Regions from separate parts of the Comamonas sp. A7-5 genome, predicted to be linked through region 2. Evidence: predicted binding sites of a transcription regulator. Region 2 holds the regulator's gene; the other holds the start of a gene.
What was found. The regulator FNR, encoded in region 2, switches genes on or off when oxygen is low (the NO sensors DNR and NnrR bind a similar motif). The targets are predictions, from matches to a motif close to TTGATNNNNATCAA.
Positions count from the first base shown of each region.

Region 1: AAIL67_RS00360 (universal stress protein) is a predicted target of FNR. The motif match lies at 3,629-3,642, and genes of this name have one in related genera.

Region 1 covers NZ_JBCPWO010000001.1:77,812-85,331, forward strand. Annotated here, with positions in the region: gene AAIL67_RS00340 (ABC transporter ATP-binding protein) at 1-2, shown strand, start outside; gene AAIL67_RS00345 (SDR family NAD(P)-dependent oxidoreductase) at 95-859, shown strand; gene AAIL67_RS00350 (tripartite tricarboxylate transporter substrate binding protein) at 1,384-2,367, shown strand; gene AAIL67_RS00355 (bacteriohemerythrin) at 2,453-3,010, shown strand; gene AAIL67_RS00360 (universal stress protein) at 3,078-3,515, opposite strand; gene AAIL67_RS00365 (hypothetical protein) at 3,673-4,146, opposite strand; gene AAIL67_RS00370 (2OG-Fe dioxygenase family protein) at 4,336-5,115, opposite strand; gene pobA (4-hydroxybenzoate 3-monooxygenase) at 5,313-6,488, opposite strand; gene AAIL67_RS00380 (IclR family transcriptional regulator C-terminal domain-containing protein) at 6,670-7,458, shown strand.
Region 2 covers NZ_JBCPWO010000001.1:430,345-437,864, reverse strand. Annotated here, with positions in the region: gene ccoG (cytochrome c oxidase accessory protein CcoG) at 1-123, shown strand, start outside; gene AAIL67_RS01975 (FixH family protein) at 250-555, shown strand; gene AAIL67_RS01970 (hypothetical protein) at 813-1,076, shown strand; gene fnr (fumarate/nitrate reduction transcriptional regulator Fnr) at 1,140-1,862, opposite strand; gene hemN (oxygen-independent coproporphyrinogen III oxidase) at 2,131-3,513, shown strand; gene AAIL67_RS01955 (sulfite exporter TauE/SafE family protein) at 3,517-4,230, shown strand; gene AAIL67_RS01950 (HD-GYP domain-containing protein) at 4,341-5,585, shown strand; gene AAIL67_RS01945 (EAL domain-containing protein) at 5,582-7,520, shown strand, end outside.

The DNA of each region.
Region 1 (7,520 bases), 350 kb from region 2:
GACAGCTCGCTGACCTCATCTGAGGTCATTGCCAGGCCCCGCCGGACGCAAGTCTTGCGGGGCTTGCTCTTTTCTGTCTTCAATCAACCGTAAGATGCTTCGCATGACAAAGCATTTAACGATTCTGACCGGTGGCTCTCGCGGCATGGGCCTGTCCATGGGACAGCAGCTGCTGCAGCAAGGCCATCAGTTGCTGAGCATTGCCCGCAAGACCAGCGCCGCCCCAGCCTCCAGCGCCAGCAAGCCTGCACAGCTATTGCAATGGGAGCAGGACCTGGCACAAAGCGCTGCTGCTGCGCAGCGCCTGGCGACCTGGCTGGGCACGATAGATCCGCGTGAATGGGCCAGCATCACCTTGATCAACAATGCGGGCGTCATCCCGCAGATTGCGCCACTGTCCCAGGTGCCTTCAGCCGACATGATCAATGCCCTGCGCGTGGGTCTTGAGGCTCCCATGGCCCTGACCGGAGCCTTTCTCGGAGCAACCGAAAGCTGGCGGATTCCCCGCAAGGTGCTCAATATCTCCTCGGGCCTGGGCCGCCGCGCCATGGCCTCGCAAGCCAGCTATTGCACGGCCAAGGCCGGCATGGACCAGTTCAGCAGCTGCGTGGCGCTGGAAGAGGCGGCCAAGCCCAACGGCGCACGCATTGTGTCTCTGGCGCCAGGCGTCATCGACACCGATATGCAGGTACAACTGCGCAGCGCAGCTTCAACCGACTTCCCTGACGTGGGCCGTTTTGCTGGTCTGCACAGCAACGGGCAGCTGACCTCGGCCGATGACGCCGCAGCCCGCGTGCTGGCCTGGCTGGCACGACCGGACTTCGGCGACCAGGTGGTTGCCGACGTACGCCAGGCTTGAGATAGCACTCAGAGCGGCTGGACTCCAAAACATGGCTGCAACCGCCTTATCCAAACCAATGGCCAAAGGCACCTGCAGCTCTTGTTGCCGTGAACTACCGGACCCGAGCAAAAAATCTGGGAACAGACGCGGCCTATTCTCGAACCAAGCCCTGGCAAGTCTTTCATGCGTGGCAGAATGTTTCCACTGGTCTGCAGCAGCCTCCGAGGCTGTGCGCAGATCCACAATCCGCACCCGTGGGCCACATAGACAGCGACACCCGATCGGTACGCTGCCTCCGTGCTAGCAACGGCAGCAACCCTGTCGTGCAGCGCGTGCGGATGGCGATCATGTCCGTACGGCATGGCTCGCGCTCCCCGGTAAAGACAAATACCCATTGATGGCGGAACCACCGTCCCCGATCATCGAAAAGCCCACCTTCCGTGACTCTGGCTGCCGGGCTCAAGGCTCAGGCACCAGCAGCGACTGCGCCGCCCTTGTTTGCGGGCCAGCGCTCCCCCGTTCGTCTCTGGAGCTTCTTTTTCATGATTCGCCAAATTCTCATCAGCACAGCCGTGATCGCAAGCGCGGGCCTGAGCTTTTCAGCCGCTGCACAAGACCCCGCAGCCGACTACCCCAACAAGCCCGTGCGCATGGTCGTGCCGTTCCCACCTGGCGGCGGCACCGACATCCTCTCGCGCGTGATTGCCAGCAAGCTCACCGAAGTCAGCAAATGGACCGTGGTGCCCGACAACCGTGCGGGTGCAGGCGGCACCATCGGCATCACCGAAGCCGTCAAGGCAGCGCCCACGGGCTATGACATGGTGATGGGCCAGAAGGACAATGTGGTCCTTGGCCCCTACCTCTACAAGAACCTGCCCTGGAACCCCAGCAAGGATCTGACCCCTGTGGCTCATGTGGCCTACACCCCCATCGTGATCGCCACGGCCGCCAACTCGCCGTACAAGACGCTGGCCGACGTGGTGGCTGCAGCCAAGAAGAACCCGTCCAAGATCACCTACGGCTCGCCAGGCAACGGCACCAGCATCCACCTGGCCGGCGTGATGCTGGAAAAGGCCTCGGACATTCATCTGACTCACGTGCCCTATAAAGGCTCCAACCCCGCGATGATGGATGCACTGGCCGGCAATGTGGATCTGCTGGTGTCCTCCGTCCCCTCGGCCATAGCCCAGATCAAGGCCGGCAAGCTGCGCGCCATCGCCGTGACCTCGGCAAAGCGCTCGTCCTCGCTGCCAGACACCCCAACACTGGCCGAATCCGGTCTCAAGGGCTTTGATGTAAGTACCTGGTACGGCCTGTTCATGCCCAAGGGCACACCCGCAGCCATCGTGACCAAGGTCAATGTCGAAGTGAACAAGCTGCTGGCCATGCCCGAGGTGCGCGAGGCCATTCTGACCCAAGGCGCCGAGCCCCAGTCCATGAGCGCAGCTAGCTTCGACAAGATGTTCCAGACCGACTTCAAGCAGTCCAAACAGGTTGTCGAATCCTCGGGCGCCAAGATCGAATGACATCCCGACGCGGCGCGCAGGATTCGCGCCGCCCTGCCTGGCGCGGATAGACCTGATCTGAATCAATGCGGCATATGACAGGCTCGTGAATACTTCTCCGGAAACCCTTGAATTTCTGGAGAACATCATGGCATTGCTGGTCTGGGTCCCCGAACTGGACACCGGGATTGCGGAGATCGACCGGCAGCACCGCCGCATCGTCGATTACATCAACCGGCTTTACGAGTTGCGCAGCTCGCCAGATCGCGAAGGGCTGGGCGATGTCATCGGCGAGATGATCGACTACACCGTCTCGCACTTCGTCTTCGAGGAAAGCCTGATCGAGAGCGCCGGCTATATGTTCGCAGGGCCGCACAAAAAAGTGCACGAGCTGTTCACGCGCCGCGTGATCGAGATGCAGACCCGCTTCGATGCGGGTGAGGATGTGGCCGCCGAACTGCATGGCATGCTCTCGCGCTGGCTGTTCAACCACATCCGCAACGAAGACCATGGCTATGTGGACTCGGCCAAGGTCTATCTGCGCATGATGTCCAAAGAGAGCGGACACACGGCAGAAAAAGAACGACTCAAAGCGGAAGTGCTACAGGAGCTGGAATTGCAGCGCAAGAAAAAAGGCTGGCTGGCCCGGCTGCTCAGTCGCTGAGCACCCTTGCTCACAAGAAAAACGGCTCCCTGAGGAGCCGTTGCTTCATGGGGCAGCCGCCTCGCGCTCACTCGCGCACGACCAGCACCGGCACACGCACGGCGCCAAGCACGCGCTGCGTGACGCTGCCCAGCATCAGCTTCTCAAGGCCGCGTCGCCCCTGCGAGCCCATGACGACGAGATCGGCACCCACGCTTTCCATGGTGCGCACAATGCCTTCATGCACCGCATGGCCCTCGCCCACCAGCGTCTTCACGGGCACGCCTGCCTCATCCATGATGGCCTTGACCGCATCCAGGGCGGTGTTGGCTTCGGCGGTGGCCGCGCTCAGATACTGTGACTGGCCGTAGGCAAAGTCGGCGCCCACGCCGGTGAAAGGATAGGGATCGACCACATACACCGCCGTCACGGCGCTGCCGAAGACCTTGGAAAGCTCTGCGGCCTTGTGTGCCGCCAGCATGGAGGGCTTGGAGCCGTCGACCGGAACCAGAATGTGATTGAACATGGACATATGTTTCTCCTTTCAGGTTGCAGGCGACACGGGCCTCAAGCCAGAGGCCCGGGGCAGATGCCGCTCTTGAAATAGCGTTGAGTCTGCCCTCATCATGCCTCAGCGTGCTGACATGAATCAACCCTGAAGTTCACGCTGACTGAGGTCTGGCTCAGATACAGACATGGGCCGTCTGGTATTCGTAGCATTTGTCCAGCAGAGTGTCGGACTTGTCGGTGATCGTGATGCGAGTGCCGTCTGGGCGCAGCAGGGATACATTCTTGAAGGCTGGCTCATGGGGCTTGCTGGGCGCATCGCGGCGCACAGTCCATTCCTCCCGGACGATGCCGCCCGGCATGTCCAACATCACGACGATCCGCTCGGTATCGTCCGAGAGTCGAATGCACTTGGCATCATTGAGCTCGACCACGGCCCCGGCCGGCGCGGCCAGACCGTAAGGGCATTCCTCCACGCCGTGAATCGGTACAGAGGCATCGCCAAGGGTAATCTCAAGGCCATTGCGAAAGTAGATCGTGGGCTCCTTGGTGTAGGCCGCCTGCACCGGACGGTCTTGCGAAGGCTTGCAGGCCGCTACTGTGACAAGAGCGGTCAGCACTGAAATACTAAGGGCGTAAAAGCGATTCATATAAAAAACCACGCTCTGCAAGGCGTGGCGTTGGCCAGCTGATCTGGCTTGTTGGATGCAGGGAAGACTCGATGAGGCGAAAGCTTCGCCGCGACAAGCCTGCATCATGCAGTGTTGATGACGTCACTTTGACGTATTGAGCACGTTACAGTTTTGCTCAAATTTTCCGAACAGAGCCGTCCGGATCAATCAAGCAGCCTGACCCTGCTGCTCCTGAAGCTCGGCACCCTGGAAGTTGCCGCGGCGATAGGTCAGCACCAGGGTGTCGCGCACGCCGCCGTGCTCGACGGGTTGAATCGGCGTGGTCTCATGAATCATGCGCGCATCGTCGAGCAGCATCACCGACCAGGGCTCGGTCAGCGTGAAGCGCTGGCCGTTGGGACCGCTCGCCTCGAAGACGCGGGTCTCGCCCCCTTTGACGCCCTTGCGCCCCACCAGCAGTACGGCAACCAGGTCGACTCCGTCGCGGTGCGCACCTTCGGGCGTGGGCCGGCCGATACCGTCCGTGGTGTCGATGCGGAACTGGTGCGCCTCGACAAACCAGCGCTCATGCAGCTCGTCGGTGCAGAACACCTGATCGGCCAGTTGGCCCAGGGCATTGATCATCGCCAGCCAGGCCGCGCTGGTGGTGGTGCTGTCCTGCATGGGCTCGAACATGCGCTGCATGCCGCCATGCAGAGCGTTGTATTCCACGGGCTGCCAGTGGGCGCGATGAGGCACCTGCTGCACCTGATCGCCTTCGCTGACAAAGCAGGAATGGCGGCGGCGGCGATAGCGGCCTCCATCCTTGAGGAAGGCATCGGGCGGCAGACCCTGCCAGTCCGCATCCATGGCGTGCAGATCGGCCACACTCAGGCCCATCCACTGGGCGAAGTCCTCGGGCTGCAGCACGGCATAGCCGCGCGTGCGCAAGGACTGGGCTGCCTCGGCAGCGGCAATATAGGGAGGGGAAAACATGATGTGCGCCATAAGGTCGGCAAGCTTACTCCTCGCAGGCCCTGCTGGCTTGTGCCTCGGCATCAAAATTTACGCAAGGCAGCATCAACCAAATTGCATGGATGAAAAAATGCCTGCATCGCGCACAGCAATGCAGGCAGAACGCAAGGCGCCGGAATCGGGCACCGGGCCTTCATCACCACCGTGACGAAGGCCAGGCGGTCTGGGGCTTAAACCAGAGGCAGACCCACATAGTTCTCGGCCAGCGAGGTCGAGCCGGCTTCGGAGTGGACGATGTAGTCCAGCTCGGCTTCCTGTACCTTGGTGTTGAACTCGCCCTCACCGGGGAAGTTGTGCAGCATGGAAGTCATCCACCAGGAGAAGCGCTCGGCCTTCCAGACACGGCGCAGGCACTGCTCGGAGTAGCGGTCGATGCCGGCTTCGGACTGCTCCTTGTAGTACTCGACAAAGGCCTGCGACAGATAGCCCACGTCGGAAGCGGCCAGGTTCAGGCCCTTGGCGCCTGTGGGAGGCACGATGTGGGCGGCGTCGCCGGCCAGGAACATGCGGCCGAAGCGCATGGGCTCGGTCACAAAGCTGCGCAGCGGTGCAATGCTTTTTTCCAGCGAGGGGCCGGTCACCAGATTGGCGCGGGCTTCGGGGTCCAGGCGCTTCTTGAGCTCTTCCCAGAACGCTTCGTCGCTCCAGTCCTCGACCTTGTCGGTCAGCGGCACCTGCAGATAGTAGCGGCTACGCGTGGCGCTGCGCTGGCTGCACAGGGCAAAGCCGCGTTCGGTGTTGGCATAGATCAGCTCGTGCGACACGGGCGGCGTATCAGAGAGCAGGCCCAGCCAGCCGAAGGGATAGACCTTCTCGAAGGTCTTGATCTTGTCCTGAGGCGCGCTGGCGCGGCAGATGCCGTGAAAGCCGTCGCAGCCGGCGATGAAGTCGCATTCGATCTCGTGCACCTGGCCGTCTTTTTCGTAACGCACCTTGGGCTTGTCGCTCTCGAAGTCCACGGGCTGCACATGGCTGGCCTCGTAGACCGTGGTCAGGCCCTCCTGGGCGCGCACTTCCATCAGATCGCGGGTCACCTCGGTCTGACCATAGACCATCACGCGCTTGCCGCCGGTCAGGTCATGCAGATTGATGCGGTGGCGCTTGCCCTTGAACAGCAGCTCGATGCCGTCATGAGGCAGACCTTCCTCATTCATGCGCTTGTCGGCACCCGCCTGCTTGAGCAGATCCACCGTCACCTGCTCCAGCACGCCGGCGCGGATGCGGCCCAGCACATAGTCGGCGCTGCGCTGCTCGATGATGATGTTGTCGATGCCCGCCTTGTAGAGCAGTTGCCCCAGCAGCAACCCCGAGGGACCGGCACCGATGATGGCGACTTGTGTACGCATGAATATGACTCCTTGTTATGGCTCAAAAACCTCTCAACCGGCGAGCGTGACGACGCCGGTTGCGCTGTGCAGCAAGACTAAGTTTTGTGCTGCATCAAGACAAAGGAGAGAATCGATGTTTGCGCGATAATCGCACAATGAGAACGATGATCGCGCAAAAACAAGAACGGCGGCCCCTTGCATGAGTGACCCCGGCACCCCTTCCATCGCCCCGGCAGACTTCATTGCCGGCCTGGCCAAGGGCTTGGCTGTACTCGAGAGCTTCGACACCGAACGCCAGCGCCTGAATGCCACCATGGCCGCCGAGCGCGCAGGCATCACGCGCGCTGCCGCCAGGCGCCATCTGCTCACCCTGGCCTATCTCGGCTATCTGGAAACCGATGGCAGCTATTTCTGGCTGGCTCCCAAGGTGCTGCGCCTGTCGGGCAGCTATCTAGCCTCGGCCCGGCTGCCGCGCATCGTGCAACCCGTGCTGCACAGGCTGGCCGCGCAGACCGGGCTGTCCTACTCCTGCGTGGTGCGCGAGGGCCGCGAAGTCGTCATCGTCGCGCGCAGCGCCGTGCATGAAAAAGGCGAGCGTCTGATGGCCCACGGACTGCACCTGGGCACACGCCTTCCGGCGCATGCCACGTCCACCGGCCGGGTGCTGCTGGCCTCGCTCTCAAGCTCGGAGCTTGACGACTGGCTGGCCGCCTATGACCTGCCCAAGCTGACGGCACACACGGTTTCCGATGGTGCGGCGCTAAAGGCCTTGCTCGACGAGGTGCGCCGCCTCGACTACTGCATGGCGCTTGAGGAGCATGAACTGGCCATTCAGGCCGTGGCCGTGCCGCTGCGCAATATGCGCGGACGCACCGTGGCAGCGCTGAATGTGGTGACTTCAGCCAAACGCATGAGCCCGCAAACCATGCAGCAGGAAATACTGCCGTTGCTGCAGGAAGCCGCGAGAACCTTGCGCCCCCAGCTTTGACGCTATTAATATCAAAGCTTATTACGCTTGCCCTTCATCGATTTCAGATAAAAATAAGGTTG
Region 2 (7,520 bases):
CGGCTGCAGATTCCGTATGGCTCGGCAACTCCCGGCTCGCACCCCGTACACTTCAATGTGGACGCAGTGACTGCCGGAGCAGGGCGTATTTCCGAGAAGACGGTGTTCCTGGTGCCGCGTTAATGCCAGGTCTTGCCGGTCTTCGTGAGCCATCACGGAGGCCGGACAAGGGCACCGCCAATCGGCAACAATTTATGCCACCCTGCCATGCGTGCCTGGGTGGTCAGAATTTTGGAAAGAGGTTTCATCATGTCGGCAGCACAAGCCAAGGTCTCGCAAACGGCCAAGATCATCCACCCCGAGGACGGCAAGCCCTGGTGGAAGTTTGCCCATGTCTGGCTCATCATCGCCGGCCCGGTGATCGTGGTGATTGCCGGCTTTGTCACCGCATACATCGCACTGAGCAGGCCCGATCCCGTGATTGACCCCGACTACTACCGCCATGGCATGGAAATCAACCAGCGCCTGAGCGAAAGTGAAAAAAGCCTGGCCCCAGCAGTCACCGGCCGCAATCATGCGGCCACGCCAGCCAAGGATCATCCGCTGGATCGCTGAGCGCTCCGGCGCTTGCTTCGCCAAGGTCGCTTTTGCGGCCTTTTTTGTTGCCGATATCAAAATCAGAGCGTGTTGCGCATGCACCGTCTAACGTTGATGTAGAAGTAAATGGTTTTTTGATATTCGGATTGAGAAGGGTGCTACTGAAAAGAGAGTAATTCAGGGTTTCCCGCCACGGTGCATGCCCGCAGTCCTGCATGAACGGTCACCACTGTTGTGCAAAATATGATCAAGCCCACAGCCCAAGGAGAATCAGGATGGATGCTCGACGCTGGATGTGGATTGTCTGGCCGGCCTTTCTGGCGGCGGCAATCATGGAGATGGTGGTTTTTGCCTTTGTGGACCCGCTGGATGTGCACTGGCTGGGCTCCCCACTGGACTGGTCGCGCCAGGCCATCTATACGGTCGCTTTTTTTGCCTTCTGGGTCGTGACGCTGATTGGAGGTGCGATGACGGTGATGCTGGGGCGCTCCGTCAGCGATCTCAATGGCGGCATCGTTTCCGAGCCTCTGCCCGATTAATTCGCACAGATAAAAAAGCCCGCTGTCCGCGGGCTTTGTCTTGAGAGTGTCTGTCGAATCGGTTCAGCTCTGGCATTGCTGGCTGTTGACGATGCGTTTGAGCGCCTCGGTATCCAGGATGCGCAGGTGGCGCTGCTTGACTTCCACGATGCCTTCCTCTGCAAATTTGGAGAAGGTGCGGCTCACGGTCTCGAGCTTGAGGCCCAGGTAACTGCCGATTTCTTCGCGCGTCATGCGCAGCACCAGTTCCGACTTGGAAAAGCCGCGTGCCGACAGGCGCTGGACCAGGTTCAACACAAAGGCCGCCAGGCGCTCTTCGGCACGCATGCTGCCCAGCAGCAGCATCACGCCATGCTCACGCACGATTTCGCGGCTCATGACCTTGTGCACATGGTTTTGCAGGGCCGTGACCTCGCGCGAGAGCTGCTCCAGTTTGTCAAACGGCATGACACAGACCTCGGCATCTTCCAGGGCCACGGCATCACAAGTGTGGTGGTCGTTGACGATGCCGTCCAGACCAATGATTTCGCCAGCCATCTGAAAGCCTGTGACCTGATCGCGTCCGTCTTCGGTGGCCACGCTGGTCTTGAAGAAGCCGGTTCGAATGGCATACAGAGAGGTGAACTCTTCGCCATTGCGAAACAGCAGCCCGCCGCGCTTGACCTTGCGGCGCGTGGCCACAATCTCGTCAATGCGCTCCATTTGTTCATCGTCCAGGCCCATGGGCATGCACAGTTCACGCAGATTGCAGTTGGAGCAGGATGCTTTGATGGTCTGAAGATTCATGGGCTTTTTGCAACGGCGCAGACAGACACAGAGTGGAGAGTCGCGCTGGTCATTGACCTCGTGGTTGAAGATGAGATGGATCAAATTGTCGCAGCACTTGCCTTGAGGTCTCTTGATTTTCATCAAGGACAGGGTGATTGCCTTGGGGCACATTGCCTGTATTCGTTCAAAAACATGCGCTTTTGCCTATTTTGGGCATGATTTTCAGGATCTGATTTCCATTGAAATCTGCTCTATACAGAGTGTGGGCGCACCCTAACTCCCAGTTATGACCGCAGTCACGCCTGAGTTGCTGAGCCGCTTTGATATCCCCGGCCCACGCTACACATCGTTCCCAACAGCCGACCGTTTTGTTGAGGCTTTTGGTGCAGACGACTACATACTGGCACTCAAGCAGCGCAAGACGCATTCTGGCTCGCGTGCTTTGCCCCTGTCCGTTTATGTGCATGTGCCGTTCTGTGAGTCGCTTTGCTATTACTGCGCCTGCAACAAGATCGTGACCAAGCATCACGAGAAGGCTGCCGAGTATCTGGACTACCTGAGCCGCGAGCTGGCCATGCATACCGAGCATTGCGGCAAAGGTCAGCTCGTAAGCCAGCTGCATCTGGGCGGAGGCACACCGACCTTTTTCAGCGATGCCGAGTTGCAGCAGCTGATGGTTTTGATGCGTGAACATTTCAAGCTGGATCCCGCGGGCGAGTACTCCATCGAGGTCGATCCGCGCACCGTCAGCAACGAGCGGCTGAGAGCTCTCAAGGACATGGGGTTCAATCGCCTGAGCTTTGGCGTGCAGGACTTTGATCCCGCGGTGCAGAAAGCGGTGCATCGCGAGCAGCCCGCCGAGCAAGTCTTTTCGTTGGTGGCCGAGGCACGCCGCCTGGGCTTTGTCTCCATCAATGTGGACCTGATCTACGGGCTGCCCAGACAGACGCCCGAGTCTTTTGCGCGCACGCTGGCACAGGTCAATGAGCTGCGCCCCGATCGCATTGCACTGTATGCCTATGCGCATCTGCCCGAGCGCTTCAAGCCGCAAAGGCGCATCGAATCGGCAGACCTGCCTGTGGGGCAGGACAAGCTGAACATGCTCTCCGGCGCAATTGATGCATTCATGGATGGCGGCTATGTCTATGTAGGCATGGACCACTTTGCGCTGCCTGACGACTCTCTGGCCATTGCCAAGCGCCAGGGGCGCCTGCATCGCAACTTTCAGGGCTACAGCACCCAGCCTGATTGCGATCTGATTGCACTGGGCGTATCGGCTATCGGCAAGGTGGGTGCGACCTACAGCCAGAACGTCAAGACTCTTGAAGAGTACTACGATGCCGTCGATGGAGGCATGCTGCCCGTGCAGCGCGGACTGGCGCTTTCGCGTGACGATCTGGTGCGCAGAGCCGTCATCATGTCCATCATGTGCCAGGGCTCCGTCCTGTATGAGCCCATGGAGCAGGCCTGGCTTATCAATTTCCGCGAGTACTTCGCTGCGGAGCTGGATGCGCTGGCAGAGATGCAGCGCAATGGCTTGGTCGAGCTGTCCGTCGAGGGCTTCAAGGTCACTGGCCTGGGCTGGTTTTTTGTGCGCGGAGTAGCCATGCTGTTTGACCGATATTTGCAGGCTGACCGGAACCGCGCCCGCTTTTCGCGCATCATCTAGCGCATGTTGTTTTCGCTGGTCTGGACTGCTTTGATCATGGGGCTCGTGGGTGGGCCCCATTGTCTTGTGATGTGCGCTGCCCCCTGCAGTGTGGTCACAGCAGCGAAGCCTGTCGGCGGCGGGCAGCCAGTTGTCGTGCTCGGCCTGCAAAAACGCCAATGGCTGCGTACCAGCCTGTTTCATCTGGGGCGCATCGCTGCCTATGCCCTGCTGGGCGGGATCGCGGCCGTGGCCATGGAAAGTCTGGCCTGGCTGACCAGTCAGACAACGGCATTGCAGAGACTTTGGACGCTGATGCATGTGGCGGTCATGGCCTGGGGGTTGGCCATGGTGGTGCAGGCGCGGCAGCCAGCCTGGCTGGAGAGGGCGGGGCGTTCCGTCTGGGCCAGGGTTCAGCCCTGGGTCACCGCGCCGGGCGGCAGTCTGGCAGCGGGCTTTGCCTGGGCACTGATGCCTTGTGGTTTGCTGTATTCGGCGGTGTTGGTGGCGGCCTTGAGTGGCGGCGCCTGGCAAGGTGCTTTGTCTATGGCTGCCTTTGCCGTTGGTGGTGCACTGTGGTTGCTGGCGGGGCCCTGGCTGTGGCAACTGGGGCAGTCGCATGTCAATGCATTGCGGGCCAGGTGGGGCACCAGAGTTGCAGGTCTGATGCTGATTGGCGTTGCGAGTTGGGCTTTGTGGATGGACCTGGTCTACAAACCCAGTCTTTGGTGCCGATAAGTCACACAAGAGGGGGTTGTTGACGCTGTTTGCATCCCAACAGACCCTAGTCATGCTTGAGCAGTCATGGAACTGCGGAATAATGTCTCATCTTGTGTGTAGCGCCCAAAGTGAATCGTTTCGTTGCTATTGATATCGGACAACTGCGTATCGGCATGTATGTCCATCTGGAGACCGGCTGGTTGCGCCATCCGTTTCCCGTCAGCAGCTTCAAGATTGTCAATGACGAGCAGTTGCAGACACTCAGGACCCTGAAGCTCAAGGCAGTTCAGGTCGATCTATCGAGAAGCGATCTGGAGGAAGCGGCAGCGCCTCCGACAGCAGACCCTCAACCCGCTCCTGCCCCCCCCGAGAACGATGCGCATGCCTGGCGTAACAGTATTTTGGGCGTGCAGTCCAGGTTTCTGGGCGCGGTTTCCGTATTTGATGACGTGCAGGCCTTGTTGCCTGTCAACCCCGAGAAGGCGCGGACAACGACGGATATGCTGGTTGCACAGCAAGTCGTCAAACTGGCGCAGGCTCGTGATCTGAGTTTGCATCTGCTCGCGGATACGGGGGGCGCCACCTTTGGCGTACATGGTGTCAATGTCTCCGTGCTGAGCCTGTTGCTGGGTAAGACGCTGGGCCTGTGCGATGACGTATTGAAGGATCTGGGCACGGCGGCCCTATTGCATGACATCGGCAAGCCGGGGCTTGAGATTTCCGCATCGGCCAATGCACTGAATCAGGGCACGGGCCGCACGCCTCTGCGAGAGACCGTGTATGCGCGTCATGTCGGAGAGTCGGTGGCATTGGCTCTATCCATGGGCTATCCTCCTTCCGTCACGACGGCCATCGCCCAGCATCATGAATGGGCCGATGGGTCAGGCTTTCCACTTGGCTTGCTGGCCGAAGATATGGACATTGCCGGACAGATCCTGGCGCTGGTCAATAATTTTGAGCGCTTGTGCAATCTGCCACTGCAAGGCAACGAAATGACGCCTCATGAAGCCATGGCTGCACTGTACGGACAGTATCGCCAGCGATATGCGCCCGATGTGCTCAAGGCATTCGTGCAGACCTTGGGGGTCTATCCACCGGGCTCTTTGGTGGAACTAAGCGATGGGCGGATGGGCGTGGTGGTGTCTGTCAACACCAGCCAGTCGCTCAAGCCGAAGGTGCTGACCTATGACATGCAGGCGCCGCAGAAGCTGCGGTTCGTAGATTTGCTTGAATATGTGGGTTTGGGTATTCGCCGGGGCTTGACGCGAAATCAGCTTTCTCGAAATGCGTTAGAAGCTTTACAGCCGCAAAGGCGTCTTTGCTACTTTTTTGACAGTTCTGCAGCACCTGCTGCCGAGAAAGACCTCGCGTGACTTTGCAGCAGAGTTTTCTGATTGACCCTCTGCTTGCCTCCATGCTCGATGGTTTGCAGGAGGCGGTCTGGCTGCTGGATGCGCAGACATTGCGTGTCGTGCATGCCAATGCAGCCAGTATGCAGCTCACGGGCTACACGCCCGAGCAGGCGCAGGAGCAGTATGTCGATGTGCTGTGCGCCTCCCTGGTGCAAAAGGCGTTCTGGCAGGATGCCTCAAACTGGGTGGGCGGGGCGAAATTTCTCACGGAAATCTGTACAGCCAATGGTTCATTGACAGCTGTGGAGATGGGGGTGGGCTCCATCGCCCTGAATCCACGCTGGTTGATGCTCACCATGCTCGACCGCAGCGAGCAGTTGCGGCACGAGAGCGAACTGGACATGCTGCTTGCAGAGTTGCGGGCGACGCTTGAGTCCGCTGCAGATGGCATGCTGGTCTGTGATCTGCGCGGCGGCATTCGGGCATTCAATCACCGTTTTGCGGAGCTGTGGCAACTACCCGAACCACTGCTCGTGCAGCGAGATGATGCGGCCGTCTTTTCCCATCTGGAAGCGCAGACCATCAGCAGCGAGAGTCAGTTCACTCTTCTGCAGGATGCGCAGGACCTGTCGGCTCCTGAAACCTCGGAGGTACTGCAGCTGCTCAGTGGCAGGGTTCTGGAGCGCCGCTCCGTGCCTCAGCTCAGTCGCGGTGTGGCGATAGGGCGTATCTACTCCTATCGAGACATCACGGTGGAATCCAGCTCGGCGACAGAACTACGTCTGGCTGCAAGAGTGTTCGAGTCCAGCCTGGACGGTATCTTCATTGCCGATGCCAATGGTGTCATCGTTCAGGTCAACCCGGCTGGCGGGCAGTTGCTGCATGGCAAGGCGGTGCTGGGGCTCGCTGCCTGGACTCTGTTCGAGTCCGAGGGAGGGCCTGTGTCCGACCTGCTGGAGCTGGCCGCTGCGCGCTGGGATGTGGGCAGCTTCTGGGAGGGCAATCTTTGGCTCAAGCAGAGTGAAGGTCAGCGCTGCGCGGTCTGGCTGTCCTGGGTGGCATTGCGTGACGGCTATGGGCGTCTGGTACAAAGCATTGGCTTTATGCGCGACATGACCATGCAGCGCAGTGCCCAAAAGCAGATTGAGCAGCTGGCTTACAGTGATGCGTTGACAGGGCTGCCCAATCGCCTGAGTTTGAGCCGTCACGTGCAAGCCGCAATCACTGCTGCGCGCTTCACACAGCAGCCCTTCAGCATTCTGTTTCTGGATCTGGATCGTTTCAAGATCATCAACGATTCATTGGGCCATGACTTCGGCGACCGGGTGCTCAAGCTGGTTGCTCAGCGGCTGAGCGGACTGCTGCGCCCTGCGGATGTGCTGTGCCGTCAGGGCGGGGACGAATTTGTTCTCTATCTGCATGATTGCACGGGGGAAGGGGCTTCGGCCGTGGCTGCCCGTATTCTGGACGAAATGCGCCAGCCCTTCATGCTTGACGGCCTGGGCTTTTCCGTTCAGTGCAGCATTGGGGCTGCGCAATTTCCGGCGGATGGTTTGACGCTGGACGAGCTGATTCGTCAGGCCGATATCGCCATGTATCGTGTCAAGGAGCGTGGACGCGGCAATTTCAGTTTCTACCAGCCGCAAATGAGTGCGGGTCTGCTCTCGCGCATGAAGCTGGAGCATGCCATGCGCCAGGCGCTGGACAAGGGGCATATGGCCGTGCACTTTCAGCCACAGGTACATATCCGTTCGGGTCGCATTGTGGCGGCAGAGGCCTTGCTTCGATGGACGGACCCCGAGCTGGGGGTGATTTCTCCTGCAGCCTTCATTCCCTTGGCGGAGGAGTCCGGCTATGTGGTTGCGCTGGATGCCTGGGTGCTGGAGCAATCAGTACAAGAGGCGGCGCGCTGGCTGGCTATGGACATGCCTGTCAAGGTATCGGTGAATGTCTCCG